One region of the Vescimonas fastidiosa genome, then DNA from elsewhere that is predicted to be linked to it. Evidence: riboswitches for the same ligand, from Rfam matches in the RefSeq annotation. Region 1 holds a riboswitch; the other holds the start of a gene.
What was found. A riboswitch is a leader RNA that binds a small molecule or an ion and turns the genes downstream of it on or off. The one in region 1 is predicted to bind glycine.
Positions count from the first base shown of each region.

Region 2: linked by a shared signal. The riboswitch ahead of KI236_RS04390 (alanine/glycine:cation symporter family protein) and the one ahead of gcvT (glycine cleavage system aminomethyltransferase GcvT) in region 1 are both predicted to bind glycine.

Region 1 covers NZ_AP023416.1:364,119-368,413, forward strand. Annotated here, with positions in the region: gene KI236_RS08965 (amidohydrolase family protein) at 1-1,128, shown strand, start outside; gene KI236_RS08970 (SHOCT domain-containing protein) at 1,223-2,152, shown strand; glycine riboswitch at 2,329-2,409, shown strand; glycine riboswitch at 2,413-2,497, shown strand; gene gcvT (glycine cleavage system aminomethyltransferase GcvT) at 2,574-4,295, shown strand, end outside.
Region 2 covers NZ_AP023415.1:899,788-904,082, reverse strand. Annotated here, with positions in the region: gene KI236_RS04395 (HAD-IIA family hydrolase) at 1-414, shown strand, start outside; gene KI236_RS04390 (alanine/glycine:cation symporter family protein) at 752-2,170, opposite strand; glycine riboswitch at 2,245-2,338, opposite strand; gene KI236_RS04385 (LysR family transcriptional regulator) at 2,531-3,415, opposite strand; gene KI236_RS04380 (hypothetical protein) at 3,550-3,804, shown strand; gene sigK (RNA polymerase sporulation sigma factor SigK) at 3,971-4,295, shown strand, end outside.

The DNA of each region.
Region 1 (4,295 bases):
GGCGGCTATGTCATGCCCGGCCTTATTAACCTCCATGTCCACCTGCCCGCCTCCGGCAAACCCACCGTCAAGCAAAAGGACCCCAAAAAGGCCGTCCGCCTTATGACCAGCAACGCCCTCCTTCGCTCTGTTGCGTTCCGGGTCTGCGCAGGCTACGCCAAAACGGAGCTGCTCTCCGGCGTCACCACCCTCCGCTCCGTGGGCGGCATTCAGGCGATAGACTCCCGCCTCCGGGATAAGATTCTCTCCGGCGGGGCCGTGGGCCCCCGGATTCTGGCGGGGAACATGGCTGTGTCCGTGCCCGGGGGCCATATGGCCGGGTCCCTGGCCTACGAGGCCACCTCCCCGGAGGAGGCGGCGGCCCTGGTCCGGAAAATTGCTCAGGACAAGCCCGATCTTATTAAGCTGATGATCACCGGCGGCGTCCTGGACGCCAAGTGCAAGGGGGAGCCCGGGGAGCTGAAAATGTCTCCGGCCCTGGTGAAGGCCGCCTGTGACCAGGCCCACGCCCTGGGCCTGCCCGTGGCCGCCCATGTGGAGAGTCCCCAGGGGGTCCGGGTGGCCCTGGAGGGCGGGGTAGATACCATTGAGCATGGCGCCCGGCCCGACGAGGAGATCCTCCGCCTGTTTGAAGAGCGCAAGGCCTGCCATATCGCCACCATCTCGCCGGCCCTGCCCTACGCGCTGTTTGACCGCAGCGTCACCGGCGCGTCGGAAACGGAGCAGTATAACGGCAAGCTTGTCATGGACGGCATCATCGACTGCGCCAAGGCCTGCCTGGCCCGGGGCATTCCCGTGGGCCTGGGCACCGACACCGGCTGCCCCTATATCACCCACTATGATATGTGGCGGGAGGTCTATTATTTCCACAAGTTCTGCGGCGTCTCTAACGCCTTCGCCCTCCACACCGCCACCCTGGGCAACGCCCGGGTAGCGGGTCTGGGGGAGGAGATCGGCTCCGTAGAGCCCGGCAAGTGCGCCGACCTCATCGTGACAAGGCAGAACCCCCTGGAGGACCTGAAGGCCCTCCGCCATGTGGACCTGGTCATCGCCCGGGGCAAGGTTTACCGGAGCCCCAAGGTCAAGAAAATCGAAAAAGCCCAGCGGGAGCTGGATAAATTCCTGTAAATTTCCGAAAATTGCCCCTCCGGCGGAGGAAAACACTGGAAATACCCCGGCCACCGTGGTAAAATCGAGGCATAGAAATAGGAGGAAAATCACTATGGGACTTTTCAGCAATAACAAAAAACCCTGCCCCCTCTGCGGCAATCCCACCCCCCGGCTCCTGGCCACCAAGGTGGAGGATATGCCCCTGTGCAAGGAGTGTGCCGGGAAGATCGACCTGCCCGACGGGGCCCTGGACTGCATGACCCTGGCGCAGCTGGAGCAGTACATGGCCTTTTACGAGGAAAACGCCGCCCTGCGCGAGACCTTCAGCGAGGACTACCGCTACGGCTTCGGCCTCCTCAGCGGCGCCCTGGTGGTGGACAGCGCCCACCGCCTGCTGCGCATCAAGCCCTACGATAGTGCGCTGGTGTTCGGCCCGGAGAATTTGCAGTCCTTCCGCATCCTGGAGGACTCCGATCCTCTGTTTACGGGAAACGCCGACGGCCTCACCTGCCACCGCAGCGATGTGCCCGATAAGGTGGAGGCCCTGATCCCCAGCATCGACCAGTTCATGCGCCGCAAGCAGGACTTTGAGCACATGGAGGAGATGCACCGCATGATGGATCGGGACCGGGATCACGACCACGACCATCCCCGTCCTCCCCGGCCCGAGTTTGTGTGTACGCCCCCGGTGCGCAAGTTCCGCCTGGAGCTGACCTTCTCCCATCCCTATTGGAAGAGCTTCACCCAGGAGATCGGCGCCCCGGACTTCAGCAGCCAGTATCCCAGCGCCGAGGACTATCTCCGGGAGTATGAGGAGAAGGTGGAGGCCCTCCGTGAGCTTGCCTCCCGGCTCCAGCACATCGTCAACCCCGACGCCCCCCAGCGCCGGGAGGATGACCCCCAGCCCGCCGCCGCAGCCGCCGCTCCCGCCCCTGCCGCCGACCCGGTGGCGGAGATTCAGAAGTATAAGCTGCTCTTCGACGCTGGCGTCCTCACCGAGGAGGAATTCGCCGCCAAGAAAAAGCAGCTTCTGGGCATCTGAAAATCCGAAGGCTCAATCGGGGCGCAACCGGGGCTTACCCCACCGGACAAATTTCCTGTAAAGCTAAAAAAACGGAACGAAACAGCGGGAATTGGCCCTTGACAAATGCGCTTTTCGGGTGATAAAATCAAAATAGCGGTGCGATATGCCCGCAGATATAATTTCATATAGATCGGACGATGGAATCGGGAGAGACCGCCCAGGCGGCGCCGAAGGGGAACGCAGAAGCTCTCAGGCAAAAGGACCGATTTCGGACGATACTCCGAAAAGGCCGGACGGTAACGCCCGACCACCGAAGGTGCAACCTCCCGCCGGGGAGGGAATCTCTCAGGTAACTCAACGGGGGCACAAGGCCGTATAAAGCGGCTTTGTGTCCCTTTTTGCTGCTTAAAAACCATTCATCTTTTAAGGAGGAACCAGAATGAGCGAACTGAAGCGTACCCAATTATACGATGTCCATGTGGCCGCCGGTGCGGAAATGGTGGACTTCGGCGGATGGGAAATGCCCATCCAGTACCCCGGCGGCATCATTGCCGAGCATCTGTACACCCGTCAGGTGTGCAGCCTTTTCGATGTGTCTCACATGGGTCGGCTGCTGGTGGAGGGCCCGGAGCGCAAGGCCTTTTTGCAGCATGTGCTCACCAGCAATGTGGCTGCCCTGGATGTGGGCCTGGCCCAGTACTGCATCATCCCCAATGAAAACGGCGGCGCCGTGGACGACGCCTACCTGTATATGTTCCAGGAGGATAACTACCTGCTGGTGGTAAACGCCGCCAACACCGAGAAGGACCTGGCCCACCTGCGCGCGGCCCTGCAGGGCTTCGACTGCACCATCACCGACATCTCTGCCGACTGGGCGGCCATCGCCGTCCAGGGCCCCCGGAGCAAGGAGATGCTCACCGCTCTCAACGGCGGCGCCCAGATGACCGAGCCCATGAAGAATGCTCTGGGCACCGTGTCCCTGGAGGGTCACTACGCCCGGGTAGCCAAGACCGGCTACACCGGCGAGCCCCTGGGCTACGAGGTCTATGTGCGCAGCGAGGACGCAGCGTGGCTGTGGAACCGCCTGGTGGAAATGGGCGCACACCCCGCCGGCCTGGGCGCCCGGGACACCCTGCGCATGGAGGCATCCATGCCCCTGTACGGCCATGAGATGGGCACCGCCCCCGATGGCAGCGAGATCCCCATTTTCGCCGTGCCGCTGGCTAAGTTCGCCGTGAGCTTCTCGGAGCAGAAGGGGGACTACATCGGCCGCGCCGCTCTGGAAAAGCAGCATAAGTACTTTATGAAGTACATGGACCGTGACTTCTCCGACCTGTCCGGCCTGCCCCGGAAGATCGCTCCCATCGCTCTGGAGGACCGGGGCGTTATGCGCGCGGGCATGGAGATCTATCAGGGGGATAAGCTGGTGGGCTGGGTCACCAGCGGCACCATGGTTCCCTACTTCAAGACCGAGGGCCAGGGCCTTTCCACCGTGATCCTGGAGGCCAGCGGCAAGCGCGCCATCGGCCTGTGCTACATTGACAGCGATATTCTCACCGACGACACCGTGGAGGTGGATGTGCGGGGTAAGCGGCTCAAGGCCGTGATTCCCGCCCGGCACATGAGCGTGGGTGCGCCCCCCTTTGCCAGACCTCTGCTCTATGGTGTGGAGGAGGACGAGCATGGTGTAGGCGGCGGTGACCGCGCTCCTAAGGCCCTGGAGCTGGTACACAAGGCCCTGGAGAACCATATCTGGCGCCAGGAGCAGTGCATCAACCTCATCCCCTCGGAGAACACCCCCAGCCGCGCCGTGCGTCTGCTCAGCGGCAGCGATCCCGCTTGCCGTTACGCCGAGCATAAGAAGGTTTTGGCCTTCTATGAGAAGGAAGTGTTCTATTATCAGGGCACCAAGTTCATCGACGAGGTGGAGCGCCGCCTGGTGGAGGAGATGCGCGCCTACTTCGGCTGCACCGAGGTGGAGACCCGTACCCTCAGCGGCCAGATGTCCAACATGGCTGTATTCTCCGCCCTGATGGACTGGAAAAACCGTGTGGACCGCAAGCACGAGGCCAAGCGCCTGGGCTATGTGATGAATAACCACATCATCAAGGGCGGCCACCTGTCTGCCCAGCCCATGGGCGCTCTCCATGACTATATTGCC
Region 2 (4,295 bases), on a different replicon from region 1:
CTGGACACCCTTACCAAGGCCACCAACCTGGTCATGGCCGGGGCCAAGCTCATCGGCGCCAATTCCGATGTGTCCGGCCCCATCGAAAACGGCATTGCCCCCGCCTGCCGGGCGCTTATCGCTCCCATTGAGATGGCCACGGGCAAGCAGGCCTATTTCTGCGGCAAGCCCAATCCCCTGATGATGCGCACGGGCCTGCGGATGCTCCACTGTCATTCCGCCGAGGCGGTGATGGTGGGCGACCGCATGGACACCGATGTCATCTCCGGCCTGGAGAGCGGTATGTCTACGGTGCTGGTCCTCTCCGGGGTCTCCACTCGGGAGACCCTTCAAACCTATGCCTACCGTCCCAGTATCGTCCTTGACGGGGTGGGGGATATTCCCGCCCTGGCAAAAGCGGCAAAAGAAAAATAACCTCCCGGCGGGCCGACCACCATCGACCCGCTCTACCAGCTCCTTGCTGTAATTCCGCAGGGGCGACCCTTGCGGTCGCCCGCAACATAGGAGGTGACGGGGCGTCGGGGACGCCGCCCCCTACGAAATTCTATCGGTAAACGGTGTGTAGGGGTCGGCCTCCTGGACGAGCCGCCCTACCACATTCCTTGCAAAAGATGTCATTGCGAAGCCGGTGCGCACACCGGCTGTGGCAATCCGCATCCCTGCCCCTCCGTTTCCCAAATACACAAAAAGACATCCGGCCCTTGCCGGATGTCTTTCCGTTATAAACTGTAAATTTTTAATTTCCCGAATCTCAAACCTTCAGCTTCTTCGCCTGTCCCTCCTTCAGCATGGTGATCACCATGCCGGTCAGGGCGAACAGGGCCAGGGCGTTGGGCAGGACGATGAGGTTGTTGAACATATCCGTCAGCTCCCACACCAGGTCATTGCCGGTGAGGGTGCCCAAGAAGATAAACACCAGGGCGATGATGGTGTAAACGGTGTTGCAGAGCTTCTTATTCTTGCGGCCAAAGAGATAGTTGGCATTGATGCGCCCAAAGAGGTTCCAGCCCAGCACCGTGGAGAAAGCGAAGAAGAACAGGCATACAGCCACAAACATATTGCCGAAGGTCTCGCCGAACACGGTGCCGAAGGCGGCCTGAGCCAGGTTGGTTTTGTTGAGCACGGTGTTGGCAGCGGCGGCGCCGCATTCGTGGAGAGGGCCGCCGGGGGTGTACAGGGTGGAGATAATGACCAAGGCGTTCAGGGTAAGCACCACAAAGGTGTCAATGAATACACCGGCCATAGCCACCACGCCCTGGTCGTGGGGGTGGGCCACATTGGCCTGGGCATGGGCGTGGGGGGTGGAGCCCATACCGGCCTCGTTGGAGAACAGGCCCCGCTTGGCGCCCTGGCTGATGGCGGTTTTCAGAGCGTAGCCGATGCCGCCGCCGATAATGGCACTGGGATTAAAGGCATACTTAAAGATCATGCCGAAGGTTTCGGGGATATACCGGATGCGGATGACCAGGACCACCAGCGCGCCCAGCAGGAAGATGGCGGCCATAATGGGCACCAGCTTCTCGGTGACGGCGGCCAGACGCTGCACGCCGCCCAGGAAGATGATGGCGCAGATGGCGACCAGCACGATACCCATGACCCAGGCGGGGAGGCCGAAGGCGGTGTTGAAGGTGGAGCCGATGGAGTTGGACTGCACCATGCTGCCCATAAGACCCAGGGCCAGGATGATGGCTACGGCGAAGAAGCCCGCCAGGAACTTGCCGAACCCACCCTTAAATGCGGTGGTGATGTAGTACACCGGGCCGCCGTGGACGGTGCCGTCCTTGTCAACTATGCGGGTCTTTTGGGCCAGGGTGGCCTCCGCGTAGATGGTGGCCATGCCGAAGAAGGCGATGAGCCACATCCAAAAGATGGCCCCGGGGCCGCCGGTGAGGATGGCGCCGGAAGCGCCCACGATGTTTCCGGTACCCACCTGAGCGGCAATGGCGGTGGCCAGAGCCTGGAAGGAGGTCATGCCGCTTTTCTGGGAGCCGCCCTTGAGGCTCAGGCCGCCGAAGGTTTTCCGCATGGCCTCACCGAAGCAGCGCACCTGCACGAAGCGGGTACGGATGGAGTACCACAGTCCCACGCCGATGAGCAGGAACACCAGGATGTAGTTTGACAGGTATTCGTTGATTTTGCTTACAATGGGGTACAATACTTCTTCAATCATTTTTTTCTCTCCTTCAAAAAATAAAGAGCCGCTGCACAGCGACTCCGAAGAAGGCAGAGGACACGGTAAAAACCAAGCCCGTCTCTGTCCTTTTGCCTGAGAGATTCGGCCCAAACGGGCCTTACACCTTCGGCACCCAAGTCAATGGGATTCTCCAGAGTCCCCTCCCCGTTCAGTTTCCTGAGGATTCTTAACGGTTCACAGGGCCATATAAAATGTGGGCATAGTATAGCATGGAAAAAAGAAAAATGCAAGAGGAAATTTGCGATTTTTGAAGGCTTTCGGCATAAAACTTCCCGTAGACCGGCCCGGCTTTGCGGCATTTATCCCGCTTTCCGGAGGGAATCCGCCGGAAAAGCCTTATTCGTCCCCGTTTTCCGCCACCCAGGTGCGCACATAATTCACAAACAGCTTGGTGGACTTGGACAGGGCCTTTTCGTCCTTCACGCCGATGCCGATGGGCCGGTCAAACTGCATAGGCGCCCGGCAGATCTGCACGGGCAGGGGACTGTGCTTCGCCATCAGCCGGGGCAGCAGGCTGATGCCCAGTCCCTCGCTCACCATGGCCAAGATCGTCCGATCCTCCCGGGCGGTGTATTTCACCTGGGGCCGGATGCCCATTTTGTCGAAGGCGGCCATGATCTCGTAGTCCTCGCCCTCCTCCAGCAGAATAAACGGCTCCGCGGCCAGCTCCTCCACCGGGAAGGGGTCCGCCTGGGCCAGGGGGTGGTCGCAGGGCACCACCACCTGCAATTCATCCCGATACAGGGAGTAGGTCTGCAGGTGCTTGGTGGACGGCAGGCGGAAGAAGCCGCAGTCCACCGCCCCGGAGACGATCCAATTTTCGATTTGGTCGTAAAAATCCCCTGTGACCACCTCAAACTCGATGTTGGGGTAGAGCTGGCCAAAGCTCTTGAGGATCCGGGGCAGCCACTGAAAGGAGACGCTGGAAAAGGTAGCCACCTTCACCAGGCCGCTGTCCATGCCCTTGAGGCTTTCAACCGTCTGCATCATACTGTGGTGGGCGGCGCAGAGCTTCTCCACCTGGGGCAGCAGGGCCCGGCCATCCGCCGTAAGCACAACGCCGCCCCGGTTGCGGCTGAGAAGGGTGACGCCCAGCTCCGCCTCCAGAGAGTTGATGGCGTGGCTGATGCCCGACTGGGTGAAATTCATAGCCTCCGCCGCCTTGGAAAAACTGCCACAAGCCGCGGTTTTCAGGAAAATCTGATATTTTGTAATACTCATAAGACTCCCTCCTATCGCTACCATTATACCATACAACTTCTCATACTTTCAAGAACAAACATGCGCTTCACAAATATATTTTTCTGTGCTATGATAAATCCAGCTTAAAGATTAAAGAATGGAGGACAAAAATTATGGCATTGATTTCTAAGATGAATCGCTGCGCATTCTGCGGCAGCAGTGAAGTGGTATATAGCGAGGCTACCGGCCTGTACCATTGCCCCGTGTGCGGCAAGGACAGCGCTGAGCCCATGCCCCAGGCGGACCTGAACGCCGTGAACCGCATCGCCATGCAGGGCGATACCGAGGGCAAGATGGACGATCTGCGCCGCCGCTATCCTCGCCTGGACCTGGCCACCTGGACCAAAGAGGATCGTCTGCAGTTCTGATACGATAAATATTCCAATAACCCCCTCTTTTCCATAAGGAACCCCCTCAGGCGGACCCCGACTGCCACAGACCCGGCAGCCGGGGCCCGCTGCGTTTACCGAAGTGCCCCGTGTATACGGACTTCCCGTTCCTGCATAGGATGGCAGGGAAAGGGGAGATGGACATATGCTGTCTGCGGCACTGCTTTTGCTGGCCAACAGCCTGTTTTTGACCTTGCGCCTTACGGGAAATCCCGGCTCCTTCCCAAAGCCTCTGAGCGCCAAGGAGGAGCAAATGTATTTAGAGCGCAGCCTGGCCGGGGACCTGGAGGCCCGCAACATCCTGGTGGAGCACAACCTGCGCTTGGTTGCCCACATTATAAAAAAGTATTATACCCAGTCTGCCGAGCAGGAGGACCTGATCTCCATCGGCACCATCGGCCTCATAAAGGCTGTGGACACCTTCCGCCCGGAGCGTAAGATACGCCTGGCCACCTACGCCTCCCGTTGCG